One region of the Rahnella sp. BCC 1045 genome, then DNA from elsewhere that is predicted to be linked to it. Evidence: predicted binding sites of a transcription regulator. Region 1 holds the regulator's gene; each other region holds the start of a gene.

Region 1 (7,049 bases):
TGCGTGGTGAATGACTACGCCGACCGTAAATTTGACGGTCATGTCAAACGTACCGCGAACCGTCCGCTGCCAAGCGGTGCGATTTCCGGTAAGCAGGCGAAAATGCTTTTTGCCGGGCTGGTGCTGGTTTCGTTCCTGCTGGTTCTGCTGCTTAACCGCATGACGATTTTGCTGTCTCTTGCCGGGCTGGCGCTGGCATGGATTTATCCGTTTATGAAGCGGGTCAGCCATTTGCCTCAGGTGGTTTTGGGCGCGGCATTTGGCTGGGCCATTCCGATGGCGTATGCGGCGGTGAGCGAAAGCGTACCGCTCAGCTGCTGGCTGATGTTTGCCGCTAATATCTGCTGGACGGTGGCGTACGACACGCAATACGCCATGGTTGACCGCGATGATGATTTGAAAATCGGTGTGAAATCGACAGCGATTCTGTTCGGTCGTTTTGACACGCTGATTATCGGCCTGCTGCAACTGGCGACGTTAATACTGATGGGCATTGTCGGCCATCTTTCCCAGCTTGGCGCGCCGTTCTACTGGTCGCTGCTGCTGGCCGCTGCGCTGTTTGTGCATCAGCAAAAGCTGATTGCTAAACGCGAGCGTGACGCCTGTTTCCTGGCTTTTCGCCAGAACAACTATGTCGGACTGGTGCTGTTCCTTGGCATTCTGATGAGTTTATCTGCTTTCAGCTTCTGAGCCTTTCAGGCAATAAAAAACGCCCGGTCTTTTTATAAGCCCGGGCGTTTTGCTTTATGGCGTTACCGCAATGATTTTAACGTCAATCAGTGATCGGTATCGCGCACGTCCATTTTAGGCTCAGCCGGAGGTTCTGTCGGTTGCGGCAGTTCCGAAGGCATACCTGCGCTTTCAATGGTGAGCTTGATATCCGGCGTCATCAAATCGCTGAGCATGATGTAAATCTCTCGCGTTTGCTCCTGAATCGCATCACCGCTGTCACTGATATAGCCCTCAGCGCGTAACGTGCCGACGAGCGTCGAGAACACCGCTTTGTCGAAGAATTCTGGCGCATTGATACCGTGAAGTACGGACAAACGCTGCGCCATAATCCGGCTCTCTTTTTCCAGCGCACCACGGTTGATACTTGGATTATTGGTGAGCAGGGAGAAGGTGATCGCGTAGCGTTGCAGCGTTTCACGCACACCTGCGGCCAGCAGTTGCAACGTGCGGATACGCGCCGGGTTAAGCGTCAGTTCGTCGTCTTCCAGATGAATGATTTGCTGACGAGCCAGTTCCAGCGTCAGGACATCCAGCACCTGCGGCAGCTCCGACTTATCGAAATACATAAACAGTTCAGCTTTGAGCATCGGGTAAATCAGCTCTACCTGACGCAGCAATTCAGCACGACTCACATGGCGGTGGTGCATCACGATACTTGAAATCAGCGACGGCAGAACCAGCATATGGTGGATGTTGTTGCGGTAATACGTCATCAGCACCGCTTGTTCGCGCGGCAGAACGATGATGTCGCCGATATTGTCTTTCTCGACCTGGAACTTGTTCATGTTCAGCGCGTGATCGAGCAGCTGATCGGCGCTCAGATCAGGCACGGTCGAATCCGCGTTATAAGGTACGTTACGCAGCAATTGCAGATAGCAGTCGATTTGTTCGATCAGCTGTTCGCGGGTCAGTGAGCGCTGTCGTGATGCCAGCAGCGCGGTACAACACAGGTTCATGGCATTGGCTGCCGCTGAGTTGTTGATACGCACCATGATCTGCTCTGCCAGATCCTGCACCGTTGGCGTCAGCCAGCTTGGACGTTGCGCTTCGATAGGATCGATTGCTTCACGCCAGGTCGGCACATTCTGGTTCAGGTACGTGGTCAGATGCAGCGGCTCACCGAAATTGACATAACCCTGGCCAAGGTTGCGCAGTTTGCGTAGACCATTGAGCATCTGGGTCAGGCTTTCTTTTTCTTTGGTCGCACCGCGCAATTCTTTCGCGTAGGTCCCCACTTCCATCACGTGCTCATAACCGATGTAAATCGGCACTAACGTAATCGGACGTGAACCGCCGCGCAGCATGGCCTGAATGGTCATCGCCAGCGTACCGGTTTTGGGTTCAAGCAGGCGTCCGGTGCGTGAACGACCCCCTTCGACAAAGTATTCGACCGAATAACCACGGCTGAACAACTCGCCCAGATATTCACGGAAAACGGTGGAATAGAGTTTGTTGCCTTTAAAGGTACGACGAATGAAGAACGCGCCAAGACGGCGGAAAATCGGACCGGCTGGCCAGAAATTCAGGTTGATACCGGCAGCGATATGCGGCGGCACCAGCCCCTGGTGATAGAGCACGTAAGACAACAGCAGGTAGTCCATATGACTGCGGTGGCAGGGCACATACACAATTTCCTGACCATCCAGCGCCAGCTGACGGACACGCTCAGCATTGTTGACGTTGATGCCTTTATATAAGCGGTTCCACGTCCAGCTCAGCACACGGTCCGACAGACGCACGGCCTCATAAGAGAAATTCGCCGCGATTTCTTCCATCAGCGCGATAGCATTCTGCTGGGCTTTTTCATGGGAAATTTTCTTGCTGCGGGCTTCGTCTTCAATCGCTTTTTCGATGGCCTTGGAAGCCAGCAGCTTATTGAATAAATCCTGACGAGCTGGAAGGCGCGGGCCGACTGCCGCCAGACGCTGGCGGGAGAAATGCATGCGCGCCACGCGTGCCAGTTTCTGAGCGATAGTTTTGTCTGTACCGTGTTCCGTCGCCATATAGCGCAGGGAAACGGTATTAGAGAAACGAACAAAACTGTCACGTCCGAGCCACAGCACGGCGAAGAATTTCTGGATGCCATTCAGCACGCGCAGATGCGGCGTATCATCCTGACCTTCCCGGCCCGGCGCACGACCAAACATCACGGAAACTGGCAGCATCTGAATGTCTAAATCCGGATTGTTGCGATGCAAATCCAGATAGTCGTGGAACAGCTTTACGGATTCCTGCTTCGGCGTGTAATAAGAGAATACGCGCGGGCCTTCAGCAATGAAAACATGGCTTGGCAGCAGGGTTCCGTCGATTTCCAGCGGAATAAGAGGGTCGGGCAGATTCTCGGCCAGACATTGCGCACGCAACGTCAGCAAGTCTGCTTTGGAGTTATAAGGCAATACGTACAAAATCGGGCGCGTCGGGTCTAAATGCAACTCGGTAACCGGATCTGAAGGTATGACCTTGCTCTTTACCAGCAATGAGAGTGGTAAATTCAATAATGTGTAATAAAGTCTACGCCAACCTGACATAAAAACGTGAAGCCTCTTGTTAGCAATTTCGCCGCAAGGATACCAGAAAGCTCAGATGAGATCTGTGGTGATGCGATACCATATAACAGCTAAAATGCTGCAAACACTCAAAGGATCAGTACCCGAAATGGCGAACCAAGTCACCGGATTTACCCGAATTTATAAAGCAGCCGGATATTCCTGGAAAGGATTGAAAGCCGCATGGCAAAATGAAGCGGCTTTTCGCCAGGAAGCCAGCGTCGCTATCCCGCTAATTTTGTTATCTTTCTGGCTGGATGTCAGCAGTATAGAACGTATCCTGCTGATTGGCTCCGTCGTGCTGGTGTGTGTGACTGAACTGCTTAACAGCGCCATTGAATCCGCGATTGACCGCATCGGGCCTGAGTTTCACGTCCTGTCTGGACGTGCGAAAGATATTGGCTCCGCCGCCGTACTTCTGACCATCATATTGGCGATTTTTGTCTGGGTCAGCATCTTTTGGCCGCGATGGTTCTGATCTGGAACCTGTATTCCAGGAATTGTCGTTATGCCCTGTTTTTATTCAATCTTAGGTTTTCATTGCCCGTTTAGCTGTATATACTCACAGCAAGACTGTATAAACAACCAGGGGGCGGAATGAAAGCTTTAACGACCAGACAACAAGAGGTCTACGACCTTATTCGCGATCATATCTCCACCACCGGTATGCCACCGACCCGCGCAGAGATTGCATCCCGTCTGGGGTTCCGTTCCCCGAACGCGGCGGAAGAACACCTGAAAGCGCTGGCGCGTAAAGGCGTTATCGAGATCGTTTCCGGTGCTTCGCGCGGTATTCGTCTGCTGATGGAAGAAGAAGAAGGTTTACCGCTGATTGGCCGCGTTGCCGCCGGTGAACCGCTGCTGGCTCAGCAGCACATCGAAGGACATTACCAGGTCGATCCGGCCATGTTTAAACCGAGTGCGGATTTCCTGCTGCGCGTCAGCGGGATGTCGATGCGTGATATCGGTATTCTGGATGGTGACCTACTGGCAGTACACAAAACGCAGGACGTCCGTAACGGGCAGGTTGTCGTTGCGCGTATTGATGATGAAGTCACGGTCAAACGCCTGAAGAAACAGGGCAGTGTTGTTCAGCTGTTGCCTGAAAACAGCGAATTCCAGCCGATTGTGGTTGATTTGCGTGAACAGAATTTCAGCATTGAAGGTCTGGCGGTTGGCGTTATCCGCAACGGCGACTGGATCTAATCTGCGCTTAAGTTCTACGTTGCAGGTGCATTGGCCGCCTCTGACGCGCCTGTAAATATCAGTATCTCATCGCCCCGTTTTGGGGCGATATTGTTTGAAGCTGCTTATAAACTTTCCCGATAAAATCCTTTTTCTCATGTGTTATCCGCTGCGTTGCCTGTTTAGATCAAATGCCGGATTTGCACTCTCTGTGCTCTGAATTACAGGCCTTTTTCAGTCAGACAGATTCCAATTCCACGTTATATCCTGCTTTGGATTAATCCTAATAGTGGTTTTTATCCCTGTTTTGGGAAGACGAATCCGCATTCTCTACTAAGCTTTGAAGTGTTAAGGACGGGCTGCCAGCAAACGTGCAGCTCCACAACCCAAGGTAACAGGAGATATTTATCATGAATAAGGACCAAGCCGACGGTAACTGGAAGCAGTTCAAAGGGAAAGTGAAAGAACAGTGGGGTAAGCTGACTGATGACGACCTGACAGTCGTTGAAGGTAAACGTGATCAGCTGGTAGGTAAGATTCAGGAGCGATATGGCTATCAGAAGGATCAGGCCGAGAAAGAGCTCAAGGATTGGGAATCGAAAAACAAATATCACTGGTAACACGCGACTCCCCCTCGCGTATCAGTGACGTATCCTGAGTTATTGCTGCTCCTACCCGGAACACTTTCAGGATACGGGTACAAGGATGTACCCAACCTTCAACATCTTCCTTCTACATCTTCCTTCTACACCTTAAATTATCCGTTCAGCTGCGTTAAAACCCTTCCGCTTTACGCCTTTTGAAATTCCATCAAAAACACCTGATTTCTCAGCGTTTTTTTACCACAATGCTGTGGTCGTGTTCGCAATGATCGTGGCTGTCGCAGGTTTCAACAACTTTGCATTCGGCACATAAGCCATGCGCTTCAACGACCGAATGACGCAACTCAAAACCAGATTCAAGTGCCAGTTTCGCCAGACGTTCTTCAATGCCGTCTGTGGTTTTTTCCGTGACCAGCCCGCAGCGGTCACAGATAAATAGCGCGGAAGTGTGGCTCGGCTCTTCGAAATGATGGCAAAGCACATAGCTGTTAGCCGATTCAACCCGATGAATAAACCCTTGTTCCAGCAGAAAATCCAGCGCCCGGTAAACCGTTGGCGGTTTGGCCTGTGGTTCGCTGACGCGCAGCAGATCCAGCAAGTCATAGGCGCTGATCGCACCGGGTTGTTGCGCCATCAGTCGCAAAACTTCCAGCCGCTGCGGTGTAAGACGAACATTGCGCTGCTGGCAAAGTTCTTCAGCTTGTGAAAGTAATTTTTCCGGATTATTCAGGGTCATAGCAACATTCTCTGAGCGCAGATTGGGATAAATAGGCCACATCATGCAGCCATTCTTAATTTTATCATGCTTCAGCCAGATCGACGAATTATGCGCCGCTCAGCCCGCCATACCTTCCAGCGCTTTTTCCACATACAGGTAACCAATGCCCATAATTTGCTGCTCGCGGCTTAGCGTGCCGGGCGCAATGTGTGTCGCCTGCGTTTTGACATGATCGGTTCTGTCAAACGGGTTCAGCCCGCTCTGTGCGCGGACGGCGTTCAGCCAGACGTCGCCGAATCCGCAACTGCGACCGTACAGATAAATACGGTTAATGTTCAAAATATTGAGGAAATTATACAGGCTCAGTCCCAGCGCCCGCGCACCCTCCATCACCTGCGCGCAAAGTGCCGCGTCGCCCTGATGAAACCGGTCAATCAGCTCCTGCGTGCCCGGTGTGCGTGGTGGCTGCAAAGGATTCTCTGTCACGATAAGCTGCCGGGCTTTTTTCTTCAGCGCCGACAGCGAAGCCAGCGTTTCCAGGCAACCATAGCGACCACAGGCGCAGCGGCTGCCCTGCGGATCGACAATCGTGTGCCCGAGTTGCCCGCTGCCAAAAAGGCTGCCGCGATAAATCTGCTGATTGATCACGAAAGAAGATCCGATGCCGTAATCGACGTTGATCACGCAAAAATCATGCTGGTCGTTCGCGTGCTGCCACTTCTCGGCCAGCGCCAGCATGATGCAGTCGTTATCCATCAGGATTTCGGTTTGCAGCTTCTCTTCGAGCAAATATTTAATCTCGATTTCGCCGGTCCACGGTGCCTGCGGCATGCGCTGAGACACGCCGGTAGTCGGATTCACCTGCCCGTGGATCGCCAGCGCCAGCCGGATTTTGAGGCCGGGGAATTTCTTCCGATACTGATGAAAACAGGCTTCGATCTGCGCCAGCATCGCTTCCGGCGTTTTGACCGCAATATCCGTCAGCTGGTAGCCGCTCAGCGGCAAAATCAGCCGGTTCACCAGAATGCTCTCGATGCGATAAGGCGTGATGTTCATGCACAAGATCGTGCTGTCATCCGTGGCGACCTGATAACTTCCGCCGCCAAGCCCGCGGGAATGCAAATTCACCGGATTATGGGTGATCAGTCCGTCGTTTTGCAGATCATCAAGGATCTTGCTGATAGCCGGAATCGACAGATGTGAAAGCCGCGACAGCGTTGATTTACTGGTATTTTTCTCCCGGTAAAGCAACGTCATCAGCACCTG
Region 2 (7,049 bases), on a different contig from region 1:
GCGCCGTCGCCGTTTCCTGATGCACGATTGCGGACAGCGCATTCAGCCCGGCGATGCGCTGCGTCATACACGTCAGTATGACCAGACAGGCCAGGCAAAAATAGAGCAGTGCTGAACGCCGTTGTTTATTCACATTTCCCTCGCAAGCAGGCCGCCATTCTAACGGCCACTCAAACATTCACAAGATGTATGAATCATGAATTACAAGAATTTACGCTCAATAATCTGCGCTGCGTGACTCGTTTAGCCGTCAGGCACGTGCCACCGGGACATCGCTCAGACGGGTGGTCCATGCAGGGGATAACATCTCGCGCTTCATCTGCCAGTCCCGCGAGATCCCCTGCCCGGCGAACCACAGCGTCCCTTTTCCTTTATCATTGATTTCATCGAAAAGCGTCATCAGCGCATCGCTGTTGGCACGCGGCGCGCGCTCATCAAATAAGTGCAACTGGGACACGCCCTGACTGAAAAAATCCCCCAGCATTACGCCTGCTTTCTGATACCGGTGCCCTTCTTTCCAGACATCATCCAGACACTTTGTTGCAGCGAAGATAATGTCGCGGGTGTCCTGAGTGGGCGTAATCAGCCGGGTACTCGCCAGATTTCCATAGTAAATCTCCCCTTCCGCGAACGGGCTGGTTTTGACAAAGACGGAAATCTGCCGGCAAAACTGATGCTCTGCGCGCAGCTTTTCAGAAGCCCGCGTGGCGTAATAACAGATGGCTTCACGCATTTCCTGATACGCCGTCACCCGCGTGCCGAAAGACCGCGAGCAAACAATTTCCTGTTTGGCGGGCGCAAATTCGTCAAAGCCTAAACAAGGTTCGCCGCGCAGCTCGCGCACGGTGCGTTCCATCACTACATTAAAATTCTTCCGGATAAACCACAGGTCGCATTCGGCAAGCTGGAGCGCCGTTTTAATCCCGGCGTCATTCAGTTTTTTCGATATCCGCCGCCCCACGCCCCAGACCTCTTCGACCGGTACATACGACATCAGCTTTTTCTGACGAACCGGATCAGAGAGATCGATAACGCCCTGACTTTTTGTCCATTTTTTTGCTGCGAAATTGGCGAGTTTTGCCAGCGTTTTCGTCGGCGCAATGCCGACGCCAAGGGTCAGCCGCGTATGTTGTTTCACCGTGTCCCTGATTTCCTTGCCGAAGCTTTCTAAATCGAGATCCCCCGGCAACCGGCTGAGATCGAGAAAGGCCTCATCGATGCTATAGATTTCGATTTTCGGACATAACGCGCCCAGCGTCTCCATCACCCTGTGGCTCATATCGCCGTAAAGTTCGTAATTGCTGCTGAAAACCACCACGTTATGTTGCTGAAAAAGTGCCCTTTGTTTGAAGTACGGCGCGCCCATTTTGATTTTGAGCTTCTTCGCTTCCGCCGAAAGCGCAATCACGCAGCCATCATTATTGGACAACACTACGACCGGTTTGCCTTGCAGGTCAGGGCGCCAGGCGACTTCACAACTGGCGTAGAACGAGTTCACATCAGCGAGTGCGTACATTGCGATGCATCGTGCTGATAACGGTGGTGACAACGCCGACAATCTCGACTTGCCGGTCTTCATTCAGCGGAATAGGCGCGTAGGACGGGTTTTCAGCCCGCAGATGAGGATACGGATGGAGCATCAGTCGTTTCACCGTAAATTCTCCGTCCAGACTGGCGACAACGATATCGTTGTGAGCCGGTTTCAGGCTGAAATCGACCAGCAACATTGAGCCATCGATGATCGCCGCGTCCCGCATGGAATCGCCGGAGACTTTAAGCACATAGGTAGAAGAAGGATGCGCAATCAGGTGCGCCACCAGATCGATACCCTTCTCCACATAGTCCGCCGCCGGGCTGGGGAAACCCGCTGCAATAGGGTTTAAATACAACGGGATATCCGTTTTTTGCTGCCGTGCGGCGATTTTGTAAAGCATCATGAGTGGAGTTCCTGCAAACATACTGTATTTATATACAGTATAGTTAATCAGGTGCTCAGATCAATGGCTGCCAGCACAGATCAGCAGGCCCCGCGCCGCCTGCGCGACTATCGTGTTGATCTCGCAGAGAAGAAATTTTGGCGATTTTAAATGCGTCAGATTGAATTTCCGCAAGCGGCCGCCCTCACCTTCTCCCGCTGCATAATCAGGCTCAGCGCAGCCGGAAGCAGCGTAAGCGTGACGAAAGTGGCGACAATTAACCCGCCGATAATCGCGTAAGCCATCGGCCCCCAAAATACCTGTTCGGCGATCGGCAGCATCCCCAGTATTGCCGCGCAGGCCGTCAGCAATATAGGTCTTGAACGGTGCCCGGCGGCGGCCTTGATGGCGTCATCACGGCCCATCCCGGCGATAACGTTATTATCCACTTCGCTGATCAGGATCACCGCGTTGCGGATAATCATTCCCGCCAGCGCGATAACCCCCAGCAGGGCGACAAAACCCATCGGCGTGCCGGTGGGCAACATCGCCAGCACAATGCCGATAAGGCCGAACGGAGCCATGAATAAGGCCAGTAGCATGCGCGAAAAACGCTGCAACTGGATCATCAGCAGGATCAGCATCACGCACAACGTGACCGGCAGCACGGCATACACCGAACCGTTGCCTTTATCTGACTCCGCCACTACGCCGCCCTCCTCGATTTTATATCCGGAAGGCATCGCCGCACGGATACGCGAAACCCGCGGCGCGAGTTGCTGCGATACGGTTTCAGCATGCAGCCCCGGTGCTAAATCCGTCTGAACGGTAATGAACGGCAGCCGCTGGCGACGCCACACAACCGGATCGTCAATCCCCCAGACCGGTGTCGCGACCTGACTTATCGGGATTTTTTGCCCCGTTGCGGTGGTGATCATCAGGCCCGACAGCGTGGTGATATCCTGACGCTCGCGGTTGTTCGCCCGCAGAACAACATCAATCAGCCGGTTTTTATCCCGGACGGTGGTGACGACGCTGCCTGACCAGACGGTGTTAAGCAAAGCCGCAAGACTTTCCGAAGAAACGCCTGCCGCACGCGCTGCCGTCTGATTCACCCGCAGCGTTATTACCCGCTCGGGCTCTCCGGCGGTCAGATTCACTTCGCGCGTAACCGGAACCTCACCCAGCGTGGCAGCGAGATGTTGGGCGATCTGTCTGACCTTCGCATAGTCCGGGCCGCTGACGCGATATTTTACCGGCCATCCGACCGGCGGGCCGAGTTCCAGCGGGGAAACGCGCGTGGTGATGTCGCTGAAATCACGGGCTAAAATGGCCTCAAGCTGTGCGCGAAGCTTGTCACGGTCTTCCAGATTTTTGGCGACAATGACCAGCTGCGCCGTATTCTCGTTATCCAGTAACACATCCATCGGCAGATAAAAGCGCGCAGCCCCCGATCCGACATAATCCGAATAGTGATCGACATTCCGGTTACCTTGCAGCGCACGTTCCAGGCGTTCAGTTTGCTGCGCGGTTTCTGTCCAGGAAGCATTCGCGGGAAGCGTGAGACTCACCAGTAATTCCGGCCGGTCGGAGGCGGGGAAGAATTCCCCCTGCATAAACGTCGTCGCATACATCGCCATCGCCAGCAACAGACAGGCAATACTCAGCGTGCCCCACCGGTGAAGCAGCACATAATTCAGCAGACGCAGGTAGAAACGCATTAACCGGCCACACTTTTCACCGTGCGATGCAAGCTTTGCGGGTAAAATCCACGTCCCGATCAGCGGCGAAAAAAGAATGGCGACCACCCAGGAACACAGCAACGCGATAAGCACCACGGCGAACAGGGAGTAACAATATTCACCGGCGCTTGAGGCCGCGAAGCCCACCGGAATAAAACCGGCAATCATCACCAGTGTGCCGGTAAGCATCGGGAATGCCGTCGTTTCAAAAGCGTAGGTGGCGGCGCGCCAGGCCGAATCTCCCGCCTCGATACGCGACACCATCGCTTCAACGGTGATCATCGCGTCATCCACCAGTAACCCGAGCGCAATGATCAGCGCGCCCAGAGAAATGCGCTGTAACCCGATTCCCGCCAGCATCATGCCGATGAACGTCATGGCCAGAACCACCGGAATGGCCGCCGCCACAACCAGCCCGGCGCGGGTGCCGAGTGAAACAAAAGAGACGGCTAATACAATGAAAACGGATTCAATCAGCACCCGGATAAAGCTACTGACGGCCTGTGAAACCACCGCTGACTGATCGGCCACTTTGACCATTTCAATGCCGTGCGGGAGGCGCGTGCGGATGTCCGCCATCCGGTCATTGAGCGCTTTGCCAAAGGACAGCATATTCCCGGCGGAAGCCATAGAAATCGCCAGCCCGATAGCGGGTTGCCCGTTAACACGAAATTCGGGTGCAGGCGGCTCGGCATCCTGACGGCTTATCGTCGCGATATCCGTCAGCGGAATGTAGCGCCCGGCGATGTGCAGCGTCACCGCCTGCAAACTTTGCTCAGACGTCAGGGAGCCGCTTACGCGCAGGGCGATATTTTCACGATCGCTGCGCAAAACACCCGCAGGTTCGACCGCATTTTGCGCTTTCAGGGCGTCGGTGACCTGCTGCAAATCAATGCCCATCCCGGCGAGCTGCGCGGGCGAAAACGCAATCACAATGTTTTCTTCCTGAATGCCCAGCAGGCGGGTTTTGCCGATGTCCGGCAGCGACATCAGGCTGCGGCTGATATCTTCCACGCGGTCGCGCAGTTCACGCGGCGAGTAACCCTCAGCGGTAAACCCATAAATCGTGCCAAACGTATCATCGAACTCATCGTTGACCGACGGCCCCTGCACGCCTGCGGGCAGCGACGGGGCGATATCCTGCATTTTTTTACGCACCTGATACCAGATGCCTGCAACCTCTGCGGGCGGCGTATCATCACGCAAGTTAACGAAAATCACCGATTGCCCGGCGCGGGTCTCGCTCTCAACGAAATCAAGATACTGGATTTCCTGAAGTTTTTTCTCCAGCGTATCCGTGATCAGATTGACCGTATCCGTCACGCTGGCACCCGGCCAGCTTGCAGAGACTACCGCCGTTTTAATGGTAAACGCCGGATCCTCGTTGCGCGGCAGTTGCTCATAACTGAAGACACCGGCGGCCATGAGCAGAAGCATAAAAAAGGCGATCAGCGGCTGATGTGCCAGCGCCCAGGCGGAGAGATTGAACCGGTGTACGGGAGTGGACGGCTTCATTCGCTGCCTTCCCCCAGCGTCACTTTTTCGCCATTGCGCAGTTTACTCACACCGGCAATCGCGACCGTTTCGCCGGGACTCAGGCCAGCCGAAATAAAGATTTCTTTGGTGCTGTAACGCGCTAAAACCACCGGTTGCAGGTGCAACGTCAGCGTTTTGGTATTCACGATAAAAATGGCGGGCTGGCCACCGGCGCGGGTCAGCGCCGACGCAGGCAGTGCGATCGCCGCCTGGCCTGAAGCAGGGAGAATGAGCTGAATGCTGGCCCCCAGCGCCATGGCGGGCGGCGGGTTATCGAGCGTGATACGAACACGCCATGTCCGGGTTTGCGGGTCGGCCTGCGGGCTGATATCCCGTAAATGCCCCGGCGCGATCACTGAAGAGCCGGACAGTAACGAAACGCTAAAAACAGCGCCCGCCTGTGCCGGAATCGCCTGCGGATCGGCGACATCAAACACCGCATCACGCCCGCCGCCCGAGGCCAGCGTCACAATCTGTTGTCCGGCGCTGACCACCTGCCCGACCGAGGCGCTGACCTGCGTCACGACGCCGTCTGCCGGTGCGGTCAGTTGTGCCCAGGAGAGATTTTCACGTGCGTTTTTCAGCGCATCTTCACTGCTCTGACGCCGCGCGCGTGCCGCCTGCCAGTCGGATTGTGCGCTATCCAGCTGCGTGCGGGCGATAGCACCGCCCGGCATCAGCAGCTTCATGCGACGGAGATTCAGCGCAGCCAGCTGTTCCGCGGCGCGGGCGCTGTCCAGATCGGCCTGCGCGCTGTTGAGCTGGTTGCGGCGGGTGGCACTTTCCTGCGTCGCGACAATCTGCCCGGCCGCCACACGATCACCGACATCGACCTGACGGGTGAGGATCCTGCCGTCCAGCCGGAAACCCAGCGCCACCTCTTCGCGGGCGCGGATTTCACCTGTCTGGATAACCGTGCCGGAGGCTGAAGGAAGCGGCGCAATCACCACGCGCACCGGCCTTGCGGGTACTACGGGCTGACGGGATTTATCGCCACACCCCGCCAGCACGACGACAACTATCAGCAGACAGGCGGCGGGAAGAAAGGGCAGCAGACGTCCAGCAGCACATAAATGGCGCACGCCGTGGCGGGCATAATCCGTAAAAGTAGCGGTCATGACAGACTTCCTGAATTGAGATACCGCTATTCAATCCGCTCACTGTCCAGATTCCCGCGATATTTCATCAAGGAACCGTCAAGAACCGCTTATTTATTTTCCCGCTTCCGGCTGAGGCAAACTGACCGTGATAACCAGCCCGCCCTGTTCTTTCAGCAAAGCCCGGATGCCGCCGCCATGGGCTTCACATATCGCACGGGCAATGGATAGCCCCAGCCCGCTGCCCCCGGAGTGCCGGGCGCGGGAAGATTCTGCCCGGCTGAAGCGTTCAAACATTACCGGCAGAAAACCCGCATCGACACCCGGCCCGTGATCCCGAAACGCAATCTCCACGCCGCCTTCACTGTGCGAAATTGCAATATCCAGCCGGTGGCCTTCCTGTGCATAACGCAGCGCATTTTCCATCAGAATAGTGAAGACCTGCCCGAGACGGAACGGATCCCCGACATAAGGACAGGGGATATCGGGCGTCACGGTGATGTCAAAACCGGCTTCCGCTAACTGCGGCCTGAGCCAGGCCACGCGCTCGCGCAGCAGTTCAGCCAGATCCAGAGATGTTTTATGAAGATTCAGCTGACCGGCATCCGCCAGCGAAAGCAAATGCAGTTCGTCAATCAGCCGGTTCAGATGCAAAAGCTGTTTCATGACCATCTGTAACTGACGCGGCTCCGGCTGAAATACGCCATCAAGCATCCCCTGCAACCGCCCTACCGCCGCCGTCAGCGGCGAACGCAGCT
Region 3 (7,049 bases), on a different contig from region 1:
CAGGAAGCTTTGTAAGAGCGTTTCACGCGGCGCATGTTCAATGATCAGACTGTGCAGTAATCCGGCCATCAGCCAGGCCTGTGCGAGGATCAGCAAACCAGAAAGCAGGCCCAGCATCATAGACAGTCGGATCCAGCCTTTAGCGCGGGAGCTTTGTTGTTTTAACCAGCGGATAAGTTCTTGTTGTCGTGTTTTATTCATCAGGCATCAGTCTGCGCAGCAATCCGGATGGGAGGGCGCTCATGTTACATGCTCAGACCACAAACTGAAAATAATAAGGCGGCAATTACGCCGCCTTATTCGTTACTCTTTGTATGGACTCTATGTCCAATAACTACCCGAAGGAGTAATTATAAATCCGGGGCTTGCGATAAACCGTCCAGATAGCGTTCGGCATCCAGCGCGGCCATACATCCGGTTCCCGCAGAGGTAATTGCCTGACGATAGATATGATCCATGACATCGCCGGCAGCGAAAACGCCCGGAATGCTGGTCTGTGTTGCGTTGCCATGCGAGCCGGACTGCACTTTGATGTAGCCATCTTTCAGTTCCAGCTGACCTTCGAAAATGCCGGTGTTCGGGCTGTGACCGATAGCGATGAACACGCCAGCCACGTCAACCTGCGATTTTTCGTCAGTACGGACATCAAGCAGGCTCGCGCCGGTGACGCCCATCTGATCGCCGACCACTTCGTTCAGCGTTTTGTGCGTGTGCAGAACGATGTTGCCGCTGGCGACTTTATCGTTCAGACGGTCAACCAGAATTTTTTCCGCACGGAAACTGTCCCGACGGTGAATGAGGTGAACCTCGGAGGCGATGTTCGCCAGATAAAGCGCTTCTTCTACAGCCGTGTTGCCGCCGCCGACTACCGCAACTTTCTGATTGCGGTAGAAGAAGCCGTCACAGGTTGCACAGGCAGACACACCGCGACCTTTAAATGCTTCTTCAGAAGGCAGACCGATATAACGTGCCGAAGCACCGGTGGCGATAATCAGCGCGTCACAGGTATATTCGCCGCTGTCACCGGTCAGGCGGAAAGGACGGTTCTGCAAATCAACTTTGTTAATATGGTCGAAAATGATTTCGGTATTAAATTTGGTCGCGTGCTCGTGCATACGTTCCATTAAGCCCGGACCGGTCAGACCTTCCGGATCGCCCGGCCAGTTTTCCACTTCCGTGGTGGTGGTCAGTTGACCGCCTTTTTCGACACCGGTGATTAAAACCGGGTTGAGGTTAGCGCGTGCAGCATAAACTGCCGCGGTATAACCCGCCGGGCCAGAGCCCAGAATCAATAATTTACTGTGTTTAACCGTACTCATGCGTAATTCATCTCCGCGATGGCGACTAGCGATAGACCGATTGTAGGGAAAATAGCGCGTTAAAAAAAGCAAACTCAGATGTTGTTAACGATTTGTCTGATAGTTTTTACTGCCGAACCCGCGTAGAAAGGATTTCGCTGCAGGTAACTGTTTGATGGTTAGAGTAAAAAAACAGCGTAAAGACATGAATGCGCTGGCAGGTTGTTTGCCCGTACGCGGACTTTTGATGACAAATCACGGCAGTTTGTGTGGATTTGACTGAAATAAGGCGTGAACGGAATTGTTATTGTTCAAAGATTAAAGATAGCTAAAAAGGCGCGCTGGCTTTTCAATCTGGCACGTTCTTCTGATTTTGCTTCTTTTACTTTGACAATCCGCTGTGCATTTGCGAAAACATCAGGGGAAGAAGAAATTAACTGCCTGTCTGTGACTTGAATTTATGCAATTGGCTGCTACCAGACCCGTTCTGGTCTTGCTTTTTGACTTTTTAGTTACAGCAGGGTTTAGTGAATCAGGTTGGCTGTTTACAACCTATTAATTTCGCACGGTTATTTCTTTTGAGTATCCGCTTATACGGCCGTGTTCCTTTTGACAGGGGATCAACACGACTTTTGGATGCGTAAACCTTAATAATCGGGTCTTCGCTTGGGACAACCCTTAGACATTGAAGTTGGCTGGGGTATGGCAGGTGCAGGGAAGGACAGCAGAGAGACAATAATAATGGTAGACAACAAAAAACGTCCGGGAAAAGATCTCGACCGTATTGACCGTAACATCCTCAACGAATTGCAAAAGGATGGCCGGATTTCAAACGTCGAGCTTTCCAAACGTGTGGGATTATCTCCGACTCCATGTCTGGAGCGCGTTCGTCGTCTGGAACGTCAGGGCTTCATCAATGGCTATACCGCATTGCTCAACCCGCATTATCTGGATGCTTCGTTGCTGGTATTTGTTGAGATCACTCTCAACCGCGGCGCGCCAGATGTGTTTGAGCAGTTCAATGCGGCAGTACAAAAACTCGAAGATATTCAGGAGTGTCATTTGGTTTCTGGGGATTTCGACTATCTGTTGAAAACCCGCGTACCTGATATGTCGGCTTACCGTAAGTTGTTAGGTGAGACTTTGCTTCGTCTGCCGGGCGTTAACGACACCCGTACCTATGTGGTAATGGAAGAAGTGAAACAGACGAATCGCCTGGTCATTAAGACACGGTAATTGTCAGGTGCAAAACCTTGCATTTTTAGCTACACTCCTGTGTATCTATACAGCTATGGCGCCGGGGTCTACTCTCGGCGCTGTTGCTTTTTCTCAGTTCACAGGAACCTGGAGAGCCTTTCTTGAGCCAGGAATATACAGAAGATAAAGAAGTTACCCTTAAAAAACTGAGCAATGGTCGCCGTCTCCTGGAGGCTTTGCTGGTGGTGGTAGCGATTTTTGCTGCTTATTTAATGGCGGCATTGGTGAGTTTTAACCCCTCTGATCCAAGCTGGTCTCAGACCGCATGGCATGGGCCTATTCACAACTGGGGCGGTGGTGTGGGTGCCTGGATGGCCGACACGCTGTTCTTCATTTTTGGCGTATTTGGTTACGCTATTCCCCCTATTATCCTGTGTCTGTGCTGGGCGGCTTTCCGTCAGCGGGATAATCAGGATTTTGTCGATTATTTTGCTTTGTCGCTGCGCCTTATCGGGACGCTGGCGCTTATTGTCACGTCCTGCGGTCTGGCATCCGTCAACGTCGATGACCTTTACTACTTCGCGTCGGGCGGTGTGATAGGCAGTTTGCTGAGCACAGCGATGACGCCGTACTTCAACAACGTCGGGGCAACGCTGGTTCTGCTGTGCGTCTGGGCGGCCGGGCTGACGCTGTTCACCGGCTGGTCATGGCTGACGATCGCTGAAAAAATCGGCGGTGCAGTGCTTGGTGTCACTAATATCGTGACCAACCGTTCACGCCGGGATGAAGATTACGAATACGACGAGCAGGACGATCCGTTACTGGAAGACGATGACGAAAAACCGGTAGCGAAAGTGGCTCCTGCCGCGGTTGCTGCTACTGCGGCGGCGGCTGTGCCAGAGGCTGTCGCGGCTTCAGAAGCTGACGAAGACGACGTTCTTTTCTCTACGCCTTCCGTGACTAATCCGGCAGTACAAACGCCTCCGGTTACGCCGGTTATTGCGGCCGAACCAGCTCCGGCTATGGCGGCAGAAACAGTGAATCCGTATGCGGCTGAACCGCCGGTGGCAGAAATAGCTCCGTCTCCGCAAGCACCGCAGCCTGCGGCTCCGCCGTTATATAACTTCGAAATTCCGGAAGAGACACCTGTGCCACGTCATCCGCAGCCGGTACAGCAATCACCTTCTCCGGCACCGGTTCAGCGCAGCGATGACGATGGTCCGAGTATGGGTAACTGGCAGACGGCGGTTGAGCATTCACGTTCTCCGTTTGATTTCAGCTCTGCGGCACCTGATGCGGCGCAAATTGCGAGCGTCGCGGCCACCGCAGCACTGGCAACCGGCCTTGCGCAGGCAGGGCAGTCGGCGGCAACGTCTGCCGGCAATACGTTTATGCCAGCGTTCAGCGCCGTGAGTGATGAAAATCCTCAGGTGAAGAAAGGCTTCGGGCCGGAATTGCCGCGTCCAAATCCGGTGCGTATTCCAACGCGTCGTGAACTGGCTTCCTACGGGATTAAATTGCCGTCGCAGCGCATCGCCGAACAGCAGGAAAATGCACAAGCTGCCGCGCAAAAAGAGGCAGAACACGCTGACTGGCATAACGATCCTCTGGCGCAGGCTGATGAGGAAGCCCGACAAGAAGCGGCGTTACAGGAAGCTTTTGCGGCTCAGCAACAGGAACGCTACGGTGAATCTGTCACCGAAGATGAGCCTGATGAAGAAGCAGCGTTGCAGGAAGCGGAATTACGCAACGCGTTTGCAGCGCGGGAAAACGCCCGTTATCAGCAGGACGTCGAACCGCAAAGTGGTCTGGTTCAGCATCATCACTCGCAGAGTCTGCCGCCAGAGGCGACAAATACCGTTGCGGATGATTTCGCTGCCGCTGCGATGAAACTGAGCCAGCACGATGCGTTTAGCTTCTCGCCAATGGCCGATCTGGTTGATGATACGCCGTCAGAACCGTTATTCACGTTGCCAGCTCAGGCAGAAGAAGAGCCGCAACCTGCTGCGTTTGCACAACAGCCGCCTTATCAGCGTCAGGCCGCTTCAGAGCCTGTGCAGCATGCGCAGGAATATGAAGCGCCACGTCAGTCATCGCCGTCTGCACAGCCTGATATGGACAGCCTGATCCACCCGTTCCTGATGCGTAATGAGCAGCCGCTGGTCAAGCCGACAACGCCGCTGCCGTCCCTGGATTTGCTGACCTCGCCACCGGCGGAAGCAGAACCTGTTGACGAGTTCGCCCTCGAGCAGATGGGCAATCTGATTGAAGCGCGCCTGAACGATTACCGCATTAAAGCGGATGTCGTCGGAAAATTGCCAGGTCCGGTCATCACACGTTTTGAGCTGGATCTTGCGCCGGGCGTGAAAGCCGCGCGAATTTCTAACCTGTCGCGTGACCTTGCCCGTTCATTATCCGCCGTCGCCGTGCGCGTCGTGGAAGTGATCCCCGGCAAGCCGTACGTTGGTCTGGAGTTGCCGAATAAAAAGCGCCAGACAGTGTATCTGCGTGAAGTGCTGGACTGCGCGAAATTCAAAGAAAGTACCTCTCCGCTGACGATCGTGTTGGGTAAAGACATTTCAGGCGAACCCGTTATTGCCGATCTGGCGAAAATGCCGCACTTGCTGGTGGCCGGTACAACCGGTTCCGGTAAGTCTGTGGGTGTGAACGCCATGATCCTCAGCATGTTGTATAAATCCAAGCCAGAAGATGTGCGCTTCATCATGATTGACCCGAAAATGCTCGAGTTGTCCGTGTATGAAGGGATCCCGCATCTGCTGACCGAAGTGGTTACCGACATGAAAGATGCAGCGAATGCGCTGCGCTGGTGTGTCGGTGAAATGGAGCGTCGCTATAAACTGATGTCCGCGCTGGGTGTGCGAAATCTGGCGGGTTACAACGAACGCATTCTTGAGGCGGAAGCGATGGGCAGACCGATTCCCGATCCATTCTGGAAGCCTGGCGACGGTATGGCTGCAGAACCGCCATATCTGCAAAAAGAACCGTTTATTGTGGTGATGGTCGACGAATTTGCTGACCTGATGATGACCGTCGGTAAAAAAGTGGAAGAGCTGATTGCACGTCTGGCACAGAAAGCCCGTGCGGCCGGTATCCACCTGGTGTTGGCAACACAGCGTCCTTCCGTCGACGTCATTACCGGTCTGATCAAGGCGAACATCCCGACCCGTATTGCCTTCACGGTTTCGAGCAAAATTGACTCCCGCACCATCCTCGATCAGGGCGGCGCAGAATCGTTACTGGGTATGGGTGACATGTTGTATATGGCGCCAAACTCGTCGATTCCGGTTCGTGTTCACGGCGCATTTGTTCGTGATCAGGAAGTGCACGCGGTGGTTCAGGACTGGAAAGCCCGCGGTCGTCCTAAGTACATCGAAAGCATCGTTTCCGGTGGCGACGATGGCGAAGGCGGCGGTCTGGGTCTGGACGGTGATGAAGAACTCGATGCCCTGTTTGATCAGGCCGTTGCGTTCGTCGTCGACAAACGTCGTGCGTCCATCTCAGGGGTTCAGCGTCAGTTCCGTATCGGGTATAACCGTGCGGCGCGAATTGTGGAACAGATGGAAGCGCAGGGCATTGTCAGTGCACCGGGCCATAACGGTAACCGCGAAGTGCTGGCTCCGCCATCACACGAATAAATCATTGGGTTTTGCCGGGTTTTGTTAAGAGGGGTCGCGAATGCGGCCCTTGTGCAAAGATGCGTAAAATGACTGCTTTTCAGATGATTGAGCTACCACCAGGGCGTTGCCTCGGATAGAGTTCGCACCCTACGTCTTTTGTCTTCGTGAAAGGCATCGTCTGAAGTTTAAGAATTTTTGAGGTAATTATAAGAATGAAAAAATTGTTATTGGTAGGGTGTTTACTGACTGCATTTACCTCCGCTTCCGTTATGGCTGATGCCAGCAGTGATCTCAAATCCCGCCTGGGTAAACTGAATACTTTCCACGCCAGCTTTACTCAGACTGTGACCAGCGATGACGGTTCTGCCGTTCAGCAGGGTGAAGGCGAACTGTGGGTCAAACGTCCAAACCTGTTTAACTGGCATATGACGACGCCGGACGAAAGCATTCTGGTTTCTGATGGCAAAACACTCTGGTTCTACAACCCGTTTGTTGAGCAGGTCACTGCAACCTGGCTGAAAAATGCTACAGGAAACACGCCGTTCATGCTGATTACCCGCAACGACAGCAGCGACTGGTCAAAATATAACGTGAAACAGCAGGGTGATGATTTCCAGCTGACGCCGAAAGCGTCCACAGGAAATTTGAAGCAATTTGCAATCACGGTTACGCCATCAGGCACCATCAAAAGCTTTACTGCGGTTGAGCAGGATGGCCAAAAGAGCGCTTATACCCTGAAGGGTGAGCAAAACGCGTCTGTTGATGATGCGAAGTTTAAATTTACTCCGCCGAAAGGTGTGACGGTGGACGACCAGCGTCAGTGAGGTAAGCTTGAGTAATCTGTCACTCGATTTTTCCCAGAATGAATTCCAGCCACTGGCCGCGAGAATGCGGCCGGTAACACTTGCAGAATACA

Evidence for each region. The regulator LexA, encoded in region 1, represses DNA repair genes until DNA is damaged. The targets are predictions, from matches to a motif close to TNCTGTATGTACATACAGNA.
Region 2: a site for LexA is predicted at 1,958-1,977, ahead of umuD (translesion error-prone DNA polymerase V autoproteolytic subunit). Genes of this name have one in related genera too.
Region 3: a site for LexA is predicted at 2,570-2,589, ahead of J1782_RS11275 (DNA translocase FtsK 4TM domain-containing protein). Genes of this name have one in related genera too.

Annotation. Positions count from the first base shown of each region.
Region 1 covers NZ_JAFMOZ010000145.1:29,670-36,718, forward strand. The annotation lists gene ubiA (4-hydroxybenzoate octaprenyltransferase) at 1-690, shown strand, start outside; gene plsB (glycerol-3-phosphate 1-O-acyltransferase PlsB) at 777-3,260, opposite strand; gene J1782_RS25400 (diacylglycerol kinase) at 3,388-3,756, shown strand; gene lexA (transcriptional repressor LexA) at 3,876-4,484, shown strand; gene J1782_RS25410 (CsbD family protein) at 4,874-5,083, shown strand; gene zur (zinc uptake transcriptional repressor Zur) at 5,292-5,801, opposite strand; gene J1782_RS25420 (ROK family transcriptional regulator) at 5,901-7,049, opposite strand, start outside.
Region 2 covers NZ_JAFMOZ010000130.1:73,288-80,336, forward strand. The annotation lists gene J1782_RS14895 (copper resistance protein) at 1-133, opposite strand, end outside; gene umuC (translesion error-prone DNA polymerase V subunit UmuC) at 251-1,516, opposite strand; gene umuD (translesion error-prone DNA polymerase V autoproteolytic subunit) at 1,500-1,937, opposite strand; gene J1782_RS14910 (efflux RND transporter permease subunit) at 2,093-5,173, opposite strand; gene J1782_RS14915 (efflux RND transporter periplasmic adaptor subunit) at 5,170-6,312, opposite strand; gene J1782_RS14920 (cell wall metabolism sensor histidine kinase WalK) at 6,406-7,049, opposite strand, start outside.
Region 3 covers NZ_JAFMOZ010000123.1:87,848-94,896, forward strand. The annotation lists gene cydD (cysteine/glutathione ABC transporter permease/ATP-binding protein CydD) at 1-201, opposite strand, end outside; gene trxB (thioredoxin-disulfide reductase) at 351-1,319, opposite strand; gene J1782_RS11265 (hypothetical protein) at 1,590-1,754, shown strand; gene lrp (leucine-responsive transcriptional regulator Lrp) at 2,040-2,534, shown strand; gene J1782_RS11275 (DNA translocase FtsK 4TM domain-containing protein) at 2,657-6,151, shown strand; gene lolA (outer membrane lipoprotein chaperone LolA) at 6,346-6,957, shown strand; gene J1782_RS11285 (replication-associated recombination protein A) at 6,965-7,049, shown strand, end outside.